2 regions of the Marinobacter sp. NP-4(2019) genome follow, and region 1 is predicted to be linked to the other one. Evidence: predicted binding sites of a transcription regulator. Region 1 holds the regulator's gene; the other holds the start of a gene.
The links. The regulator FliA, encoded in region 1, starts transcription of late flagellar genes. The targets are predictions, from matches to a motif close to CTAAAGTTTNNNNNNNNNNNGCCGNTAA.

Region 1 (5,627 bases):
GTCACTGCTCTTCTCTGCCTGGTCACCAACATCCTCAGCAGGCTCACTGGCTACCTCTTCCGCAGGTGCGCCGGCAAACTGCCCCTTGCCATGAAGTTGATCCAGCAGGGCTTCAAATTCGTCATCGGTGATTTCATCGCCGGAAGTGCTGTCCTCTCCCGGAACATTCGCGCCCGCTTCCTGGTTGGCCACGGGAGCGGATGGCTCACTGCCGTCAGCCAGCGCATCCAGAAGTTGTTCGAACTCGTCGTCGGTGATATCACCCTGATCTTCACCTAGCCCAGGATCGGCCTGCTCGTCCTGCTGAGCAACCGGGGCACCGCCTTCCGGTTCAGCCAGAGCATCCAGAGCCTTGATCAGTTGATCCGGAGCCGGCGTCAATTCTTCGTGATTCCGCACCTGCTCGAACATCGCGTTGACGTTATCAAGCGCTTCCAGCACCACGTCCATCAACTCCGAATCCACCTTTCGCTTGTGATTGCGAAGCGTGTCGAAGACGTTTTCGGCGGAGTGACAACAATTAACCAGCGCCTCGAGCTGAAGGAAACCCGCGCCACCTTTTACCGTATGGAAACCGCGGAATATGGCGTTGAGAAGATCGCTGTCATCCGGATTCTGCTCAAGATCCACCAACTGCTCGGAGAGCTTTTCGAGTATCTCCCCTGCTTCAACCAGAAAGTCCTGCAGGATCTCTTCATCGGCATCAAACGCCATGGGTTACCCTCTTCATTCAGAAACCGAGACTGGACAGAAGATCATCAACATCGTCCTGACCCGACACTACATCTTCGCGCTTATCGGCATTCATCTGGGGACCGACACCCTGTTCGGCGGACACTTCAGCCGATTCAATTTCATGAACGGTGCCTGTCAGTTGATCGACATGGCTGGCCATGACCACCAGACTCAACAGGTGTTCTTCCACTTCCTTCACCAGATTAGTGACCTTCTGGATCACCTGACCGGTCAGATCCTGGAAGTCCTGTGCCAACAGGATTTCCGACAGGTTGTTGTAAATGGTGTCGGCGTCGTCGGTCAGCGTGACGAAGAAACGATCTATCCGGCCGTAGAGATCGCGAAATTCCGCAGGCTGCATTTCCCGGCGACGAAGGCGTTGCCATTGCTCCCTCAGGACCGCGGCCTCATCACGGATGACGTGTGCCCTGGGCATGGTTTCCTCGACCAGGTCCATGGTGCGATTGGCCGCCTGGCCGGTCATTTTCACCACGTATTCCAGCCGGTCGGAAGCGTCGGTCATTTTTGACAGGGCTTCCTGTTGTTCCGCGTTGCGGGGATCAATCTGGAAGTTCCGGATCGCCTCGTGGAGACTGCGAGTAAGCCGCCCGACTTCCCGGTACAGGCTCTGATCCCGGACCTCGCTGAGATCATTGATCAGGGTCATCGCTCGGGCATAATTACCGGAATTGACGTGCTCAACCAACTCGTTAGCCTGTGTGCGGAGCTTTTCGGTCACCTCCGGATCAAGGCCGTGCGGATTCTTTTTGCTATCGCTCATGAGAGCCCATCCGACCTTTGGTTACTGGATTCGCTCGAAGATTTTTTCAATCTTCTCCTTGAGGACCGCTGCGGTAAACGGCTTCACCACATAGCCATTCACCCCCGCCTGTGCGGCAGCAACAATCTGATCCCGCTTTGCTTCCGCCGTCACCATGAGAACTGGAAGGGTTTTCAGCTCCTCATCGGCGCGCACTGCCTTCAGCAGATCAAACCCGGACATACCCGGCATGTTCCAGTCGGTCACCAGGAAGTCATACTTGCCACTTTTCAGCATGGGCAGCGCAGTGTTGCCGTCATCGGCTTCGTCGGTATTGGTGAATCCCAGATCACGCAGAAGGTTCTTGATGATCCGTCGCATTGTGGAAAAATCGTCCACAATGAGGATTTTCATGTTCTTGTCCAATGGGACCTCCAGTTTGTAACACCCGGAATACGTTTTATCTTTCTGCCAATAACCTGGCAGGCCGGAGATTTCACCGCTTATTGTGTGGGGATTGCCCCAGTTGTAAAGCGTCGGTTACCAAAAGCTACAGATGGCCAACCTCAGTACACGTTGAGCTGGCGGGTTTCCGGCCTGTTAACCGGCCGCCTCTTTTTGCCAGCCAGTCAGACGGCCCCGAAGTCTCAGTGCTGCCTGACTGTGTATCTGACTGACACGACTTTCGCTCACCCCGAGAACAGCGCCAATTTCCTTGAGGTTAAGCTCCTCCTGGTAGTACAGGCTGAGCACCAGTTTCTCCCGCTCGGGCAATTCTTCAATCGCTTGCACCAGACTTCGCTTGAACGCTGCGGAAGTGATGTCATCCAGGGGATTATCACTGGCCTCTGCTTCTTCTAACGGCAGCTCCCCGGATTCATTGAGCTCATCAAGGCTAAAAAGTCTGCCACTGTTGGCATCACTCAGGCTGGCATGGTACTCGGAAAGCTCCATTCCCAGCTCGTCAGCGACTTCCTGATCCTGAGCTTCACGACCGACACGGTCTTCAACAGCCTTGATGGCCTGGGAAATACGACGGGCATTGCGATGAACAGAACGGGGCACCCAGTCACCCTTGCGGATTTCATCCACCATGGCGCCCCGGATGCGGATACCGGCATAGGTTTCGAAGGTTGCGCCCTTGGTGGAACTGTACCTCTGAGCAGCCTCGAGCAGCCCGATCATTCCGGCCTGCATAAGGTCCTCCAGTTGAACCGATGCCGGCAAGCGGGCCATCAGGTGCAGTGCGATTTTCTTGACCAGCGGGGCATGCTCTTCAACGAGCCGGGAAGCGCCCTTGACGCCGGTTTTCTGATAGATTCCCAGGTGTTTCGCCAATGTCATGCGTCCGGTTTTGTTTTTTTGGTGACAGAATCAAATTCAGACTTCGACGAGCCGCTCCACAAAAAACTCCAGGTGTCCGCGGGGTGATGTAGGTAGCGGCCAGTTGTCGACTTTATCGGCCAACGCCCTGATCGCCAGTGACGCTTTTGCCCTGGGATAAACTTCCAGAACCGCCTTCTGCCGCTGCACCGCTTTCTTGACAGCTTCATCGTAGGGCACGATCCCCACGTATTGTAGTGCCACATCAAGAAACCGCTCAGTGACCCGGGTCAGTTTTTCAAACAGATGCTTGCCTTCCTGCTCATTTCGTACCTGATTGGCCAGAATACGGAAACGGTTCGTGCCATAATCGCGATTCATCAGCTTGATCAGGGCGTAAGCGTCGGTGATGGATGTGGGCTCATCACAAACCACCAGCAACAGTTCCTGTGACGCCCTCAGGAAACTGACCACCGATTCGGAAATGCCCGCCGCAGTATCCACGATGAGCACATCAATCTGGTCTCCGAGTTCGCTAAACGCGTTGATCAGGCCGGCATGCTCCATGGCACTGAGCTGAGTCATACGCTGGGTGCCTGAAGAGGCCGGAACGATTTTGATGCCACCCGGACCGTCGACCAGAATGTCCCTAAGGTCACAATTGCCAGCCAGCACATCTGACAGGTTGCGGTTGGCGGTAATACCCAACAGTACGTCAATATTGGCCAGGCCCAGGTCGGCATCCAGCAACACTACACGACGCCCTTTCTGCGCCAGAGCGATCCCCAGATTGACCGAAACGTTGCTCTTGCCAACGCCGCCCTTTCCGCCAGAAACTGCAATCACCTGTACCGGATGTGGTTTACTCATACTTGGTTTTGTCTCTCGCCACGTTTAACCGAAGGCTCAGTTGTCATTCAACGGCGCCTGTTGCACGCCGGATACTCCGTCATCCGGTATGGCCGGGGATGGTATTCAGGCCCCCTCCGCCACCGCCCGTTGTTGCTGGAGTGTTTTCAGCCGCTCCACGGCCAGCCGAACCAGGGGTACGGCTTCGGCATGATGCAAATCTTCGGGGATCTTCTGACCATCCGTGTAATAAGCCACGGGCAGACCAGACTCCATGACAAACCCCAAAGACTCGCCCAGGGTAAGGGCCTCATCTATTTTAGTCATCACACAGCCCGCAAGATTAGCCATCTTATAGCAATGCCAGACGGATTTCATGATGCGCGGCTGGCTAGTCGCCGAAACCACCAGGTGGGTCCGGATCCTGTGGTGACTGCGGGCCAGTTCTGACAATTGCTGCTCGTAGCCCTTGTCGGAGCTGGTGAGACCGGCGGTATCAATCAGCACCAGGTGACGGTCGGACAATTCATCCAGGATATCGTCCAGGGAGTGACTTTCATCCACCACCCTGACCGGTACATTGAGGATGCGACCAAACACGAACAACTGCTCATGGGCAGCCACCCGATAACGGTCAGTGGTCACCAGCGCCAGGGAATCGGCACCGTGGCGGAGGACATGGCGCGCCGCCAGTTTGCCGATGGTGGTGGTCTTGCCGGACCCGGTGGGCCCGACCAGAGCATAGACACCCCCCTGATCCAGCCATTCGGTACGGGAGGTTTTTACACCGGTGGCCAGCATTTTCAGCGACTGTTTCCAGCCCTCCTCCAGGCGCCCGCCATTGTGCCGGCGGGACAGGGAATTGGCCAGATCGAACCCCAGGCCGAATTCCTGCAAGCGCTCGGAAAGCCGCTGCTGGACAGCATTGGCTGCCGGTTTTTTGGGCTCCTGTCCGCGGGCTCCCATCAGATCCCGCAGCGAACTGATCTCCGCACGCATCTGCGCCAGCTCATCAGAATAGCCAGCCGACGCCGGCGCATAATCCGAATCCGCCGTAGCGGGCTCCAGATCCAGAGCGGAATCTTCAATGAAGGCCGTGTTGTTGGCATAACCGGCCCCGATACTGGCCCGCTTTTCACGGACTTCACGGATACGGTCCCGGGAACGCCCAAGCTCCTCCTCCAGGTGGCGATGTTGTTCCGCCTGCATTTCCGCCAGGCGGGAACCATTGGTCGCCTCCCGGGCCTTGTCGCCCAATCGCTGACGCGCCATATTTTCGTCATAATCCAGGGCTGTCACAATTTCCACGCCACCGTCCACCCGGCGATTGGAGAGAATCACGGCATCCGGGCCCATCTGTTCCCGCACCTGCTTCAATGCCTCTGCCATGCTCTGAGCAAAAAAACGCTTTACTTTCATGATGCCTCATCCTCCACCGGCAACGCTGTGCCTGCGCTGTCCGCTTTGTCATCCGCCGCCGTTACTGGCCTACGGACGCCACAATGGTAATCTGCTTGTTATCCGGAATTTCCTGGTAAGACAGGACGTGCAATCGCTCAACCCCATAGCTGGCAAACTTCGCCAGTACCGGTCGCAACGGGCCTGACACCAGAAGAATCGCTGGCTTGCCAAGCATTTCCTGGCGCTGGACGCTCTCCTGCAGGGATCGCTGCAGCTTTTCGACCATATTCGGCTCCAGTACAAGGCCTATGTCTTCCTGACCGCCGGATTGTTGACTCTGTTGAACAGACTTCAGCAATAACTGTTCCAGGTCTGGATCCAGGGTAATGACCGGGATTTCCTGCTCATTGCCACAGATACTCTGAACGATCATCCGACGTAGCGCCTGACGGGCCACCGTGGTCAGCAGTTTCGGGTCCTGACTCTTGGGATGAACGTTGACAATGGACTCGGCAATCGAACGCATATCACGAATCGGCACCTCTTCCTTGAGCAGATT
Region 2 (5,627 bases), 610 kb from region 1:
TCGATGTGCACCTCATCGTAGGAATAATGCCCAGCCACGTACCCCGGAAGCATACCGGAGTAGGGGGTATGGGTGTCGCGGCAGATCAGTGTTAACCGGACACCCGGAACGGGATTCATGGCGAATCGCTTAAGAACCCCTACGTGGCTGTGCCCGCCGCCAATCAGGACAATATCCCGTAATACAGGCTGCTCAGGCGTTCGCATCAGAGAACTTTCTTGGCTTCGTCAGACAGCGTCGCGAACCCTTTCATTTTTGAGAAGGCTTGCAGCTTTTCCTTATCCGCGTCAGAGGGAGTGGCGATCTGCTCAATTGAGTTAATTCCGGCTTCCTGCATTTTCTTTGCGGTGGCCGGGCCGATACCCTTTACGCGGGTCAAATCGTTCTTGTTCACAGGCTTTGCCGTCTTCTTGACGGGGGCCTTTTTAGCGGTCGTTTTGGGTTTGGCCACCGTTTTGGCAGGCGCTTTTTTAGCCGCAGGCTTTGCCGCTGGTTTTTTCGTGGTCGCCTTGGGTTTGGGTTTGGTGGCATCACTGACCTTGGCCGACGCCGAATCCGCGGTTTTCTCTATTTCTTTCCTGGCTTCTTTGCTGGCAATGCCCAGCCGCTCCAGGATGCTGTTCTGCAGTTCATGAAATTCGTTCAGGCGACGCTCAAATTCTTCATTAAAGCGCTTCATTTCCCGATCGCGCAGCTCGTCCACTTCTTTCAGCAGCTTACGCACCGGTTCCTGGATCTGGTTCTGAAGACTGTCGAATTGCTTGAGTGCGTCATTGATCAGGTTTTCTATCTGGGAAGAGGTCTTATCGAATTCCTTATTCACTTTTTTAACGATTTTATCCACGCTTGGCTTGGCTTTCTTGGCCATGAAGGCTATCTCCTTGCGGTTTGAACGAAGTGAGGGTGGTGCTCTTGATCAGGCCGTTTGCTGTAAACCAGAACCGGGCCCGGAGGAACGTCGTGATTTAAGGGACTGTTTTTTGATGACCACATCCCGGATACGCCGGAGTTTGTCGGCAACCGGAGAGGCATCTGAATCACCTATTTCAATAAAATCAACGGAATAAAAGAAATTGCTGCAGTGTTTTCTACGCTCTGTGACCAGGCAGGCTATGCCTTTCGCCTGAATGTTCTCGAAAGGCATATCCATAATCAGGTCCAGGGTGACGGTATCGCCGGGATTGAAAACCTTGTCTGTTTTCATGACACAGCCAAAGTTATCCAGCTCAAACAGTGCTGCCTCGACCGTTTCCTTGCGAAACAGGCCGTGCTTGATGCGAAAACGCGCGATGAGATCTGGTAGTGCTTCGTTCATGAAAGATTGTCTCAGGTTTCCCGGGGTCCGGAATGCCAACCGGTCCAAACATACAGTCAGTAGTTGATTAAACAATAGTCACACTTGGAAGATTTGGCAACGGCGTCAGCGCCATACGATAGCCCTCTCAGGCAGTTCATCAACAGTCTGGCGAGTCTATCCAGGCCAAATCACTGGGTTTTTACATCATACATGTCGATTCGGCGGTCCTTAAGATTGGTCACCGACCCCTCATTACGCACCAGTTTGAGTTTCTCCAGATCCATATCGGAAAACATGATCATTTCAGTGTTGGGCGTGGTTTCTGCCATCACTGCATCGTGTGGAAACGCAAAGTCCGAGGGTGAGAATACGGATGACTGGGCGTACTGGACGTCCAGGTTTTCCACTTTCGGCAGGTTGCCGACGCTGCCGGTGATCACAACATAGCATTCATTCTCGATAGCCCGCGCCTGGGCACAATGCCGGACCCTCAGATAGCCGTTCTTGGTATCCGTCCAGAAGGGCACACAGATGATGTCGACATCCTGGTTGGCCGCGATGCGCCCGAGTTCCGGAAACTCAATGTCGTAACAGATCATGATGGCGACACGACCGGCGTCGGTATCGAAGACCTGGAATTTGTCGCCCCCTTCAATCACCCAGTCCCGGCGTTCGTGTGGGGTGATGTGAATCTTTCTCTGTTCGTCGACACGACCGTCGCGATGACACAGGTACGATACGTTATACACCCGGTCGTTTTCCAGTAACGGCATTGAGCCGGTGACGATGTTGATGTTGTAACTCACCGCCATTTCGGACATCTCGTTACGGAACTGTTCCGTGAACCCCGCCAGGAAACGAATGGCGCGGGTCTGGTCCATCTGGTCAGTCAGCCCCATCAGGGGTGCGTTGAAAAACTCGGGGAACAGGGCAATGTCACTCTTGTAATCGGACAGTGCATCAACAAAGTACTCCACCTGCTTGAGGACTTCCTCCACCGACGTGAACTCACGCATTTGCCACTGAACGGCACCGAGGCGAACCTGGGTCTTTTTCACGCTGAGCACGGGCGAGGGCGGAGTGTATAGAATATTCCGCCATTCCAGCAGTGTTGCGTAGCCGAGGGATTTCTCATCCTCCGGCAGGTACTTGTGCATCAGGCGAGTGACCTGGAAATCGTTTGACAGCTGAAACGTAAGAATCGGGTCGTAGATTTCCTTACGGTCCACGCGCTGAATGTATTCCGCCGGGGAGTACTGGTCCGCGTACTTGTAATAACCGGGAATTCGCCCGCCGGCAAGAATGGCACGCAGGTTCATGGATCGGCACAATTCCTTGCGGGCTTCATACAGGCGGCGGCCCAGCCGATAGCCCCGATATTCCGGATGAATAAATACGTCCAGCCCGTACAGGGAATCGCCCTTGGGGTTATGCCAGATCTTTTCGTTGCGGAGAATCAGGTCATCGTAGGTGTGCGGGTTGCTAAAGCGCTCGTATTTCACACAAACAGTCAGTGCAACGGCAATCAACTCCCCGGAGTCTTCTATGCATATCTGGCCATCGGGGAACTGCTCAACCAGCGCCTTGATGGTCTCTTTTGGCCAGGCTCCGCCAATATCGTCATAGATTCGATCCATCAGCTGCTGAAGCTGTTCGTAATCGTCCAGGGTAAGATTGCGTAAATTGAGATGCAGCTCTTCGTGGGCCATACAGAGAGGCTCCCATGACAAGTAATGGAATGGATCGGTTGAATTTGGATCGCTATAGGATAAGCAATAGCAGGCATTTTATCAGAACGCACTAAAGACTTCGCACTTGCGGCCGAAAGACTGGGTAACTTTTATTGGAGATCCCCCGTGCAACTGACGTTTGGTCAAAAACTGCTTACTGCTTTTGGTGTTCTGCTCATTTTGGTGATGGTGGCGTTTACGCTGTCCGGAGACCTTCGATTGCAGCAGACCACCGACACCTATGTTGATGCCCTCATAGACGAAGCCGTCGCGCAGAGTACGTCTGGCATTGCCGATTGGCTCAACACCCGGCTGGCGATGACCGAGGCGGCTGCAAAATCCATGGAGCAAATGCGAACCGATCGGCAGGCAAGGGTGCTGTTGCAATCCGCGACAGCCGGTGGTGGTTTCAAGGACGTATACGTCGGCCGTGAAGACGGTTTTATGCTGATGAAAACCGAGGAGGATAACGCCAGCCTGCCAGCGGATTTCGATCCCAGGACCCGCCCCTGGTACCAGATCGCAATGGACCTGGGCCGCGCCTCGTTCACCGAGCCCTACAGAGATGTGATTACCGGTAATACGATCATCACCACCCTGGCTCCGATCAAATCTGGTCCGTACCGTGGGGTTGCGGGTGGTGACATTGCACTGCAAGCCATTGAAGAAAGCCTGTCCGAGGTCACGCTGGCGGGTACGGGGTACGCGTCCCTGATCAGCGCCGATGGCACAGTGTTGTTCCATCCCGATGAAGAGTTGATTGGCAAGGATATTGGTGAACTGATTGGCCAGTCCCCGAAACTTGACGGCGCGGATCACTATTATCAGGTTGAGGACGAAAACTGGAGTGCCAGCTTTCATGCTATCAGCGATGCCCGGGGCGTAGATTGGTATCTCGGTACGTTCGTGAACCAGGACCTGATCCACGAGCCGGTGGCGGCCGCCCGGGTGACAGGCATCATCATTGCGTTTGTGGGGTTGGTGATTTCACTGCTTGTGCTGCATGTTGGGATTCGCGTGCTGATGGCACCAGTGCACCGCCTGAATCGTGCGATGGAGGATATTGCCACCGGCGATGCCGACCTGACCCAGAGACTGGATGACAGCGCGAAGGACGAATTTGGGCGCCTGGCCCGCAGCTTTAACAGCTTTGTTGCCAACATCCAGAACGTGGTTCGTGATGTGCAGAAAGGCACTGAAGACCTCAAGGACAACGTAACGTCCCTTCGTCAGACCGCGAGTACCAGCCGCTCCAGTGTTGAAAATCAGCAGGCGGAAATCGACATGGTGGCCACCGCCATCAATGAGATGTCAGCAGCTGCCGGTGAAATTGCCCAGAATGCCCAGCAAACGGCCGATGCGGCCAACACCGCGGACAGCGACAGCCGTGCGTCACTGGAAACGGTTGAGGCTTCCCGCGATGCAGTGCAGAAACTGGCCCGGGAGATCAATTCCGCAGCGGAGGTGATCGATACTCTGGGTAAAGACGTCAGTAATATCACTTCCGTACTGGAGGTCATTCAGGGAATTGCCGAACAAACCAACCTGCTGGCCCTTAACGCCGCCATTGAGGCGGCGCGCGCCGGTGATGCTGGGCGTGGATTCGCCGTCGTCGCGGATGAGGTGCGCAATCTGGCCAGCCGTACCCAGGACAGCACGGAGGAGATCAATAACATGATTGAGCGGTTGCAGAAGGGCGCCAATAACGCTGTGGATGTCATGAAGGCGTCGACGGCCGTTTCAAACGTCAGCATGGAAAAAGCGCAGGATGCCATGGAGTCGCTGAACCGTATTGCCGGGGCCATCACCTCAATCAGTCAGATGACAACGCAAATCGCTACTGCTTCTGAAGAGCAGACATCAGTGACGGAAGAGCTCAATTCCTCTATTACGCGGATTGCAGATCAAGGCCAGGAAGCGGCTACGGCTGCCAGCGAAAACGACGTCTACAGCAGCCAGATTGAGTCGATTGGCAATACGTTAAACCAGAACGTATCCCGGTTCCGGGTCTAGTGTTCCGTTCGGATCGCTAGCGGCTCAGGAACTGAAGCCTGCGCTGGAGATTGTCCAGGGTTTGACGCCCCACCATACGTGATTCTTCGCTCAGGAAGGGATTCTTGAGGACGATGACATTGCGACGATCAAGGGCCAGGCTCTCGATCGCCGTTCCGTAGTATTGCGTAAGAAACTTCGCAAAGCTGCCATCCTGGATGGCACGCTCCATTCCTAGTTGGACCCGGTGTGCGGTCAGATAATCGTATGGCGACGTAAAAAAATAGGAGGGCATGGGGTAGGCCAACATGATTGACGGCTCTATCACCAACTCCGGGTCGTTCTCAATGGCCAGATCGAACATGACTTCACTTACGCCCCGTGCGAAACAGTCAAACCGATTGTTTCGAAGCATTCGAAACAGGACTTCATAGCGGGTGTGAGTAACCACGGGAATATCATTCACCTTCAGGATATCGGTATCGGGCCAGTGAAGACCCTGCCCGATACGGATGCCCCGCTCCTTCAGGTCATCGACTGTGCGGACGCCCTCAAACAAGGGCAGGGAATGGGGAAGCACCACGCAGACCCGGAATCCGAGAAGCCCA

Region 2: a site for FliA is predicted at 3,098-3,125, ahead of EHN06_RS10395 (methyl-accepting chemotaxis protein). Genes of this name have one in related genera too.

The regions. Positions count from the first base shown of each region.
Region 1 is NZ_CP034142.1:2,890,123-2,895,749, forward strand. Features, by position in the region: gene EHN06_RS13155 (chemotaxis protein CheA) at 1-714, opposite strand, end outside; gene EHN06_RS13160 (protein phosphatase CheZ) at 731-1,516, opposite strand; gene cheY (chemotaxis response regulator CheY) at 1,538-1,921, opposite strand; gene EHN06_RS13170 (RNA polymerase sigma factor FliA) at 2,096-2,839, opposite strand; gene EHN06_RS13175 (MinD/ParA family protein) at 2,876-3,688, opposite strand; gene flhF (flagellar biosynthesis protein FlhF) at 3,794-5,086, opposite strand; gene flhA (flagellar biosynthesis protein FlhA) at 5,148-5,627, opposite strand, start outside.
Region 2 is NZ_CP034142.1:2,277,950-2,283,576, reverse strand. Features, by position in the region: gene selD (selenide, water dikinase SelD) at 1-206, opposite strand, end outside; gene EHN06_RS10410 (helix-hairpin-helix domain-containing protein) at 206-868, opposite strand; gene EHN06_RS10405 (hypothetical protein) at 917-1,315, opposite strand; gene EHN06_RS10400 (bifunctional GNAT family N-acetyltransferase/carbon-nitrogen hydrolase family protein) at 1,486-3,006, opposite strand; gene EHN06_RS10395 (methyl-accepting chemotaxis protein) at 3,154-5,040, shown strand; gene EHN06_RS10390 (ABC transporter substrate-binding protein) at 5,057-5,627, opposite strand, start outside.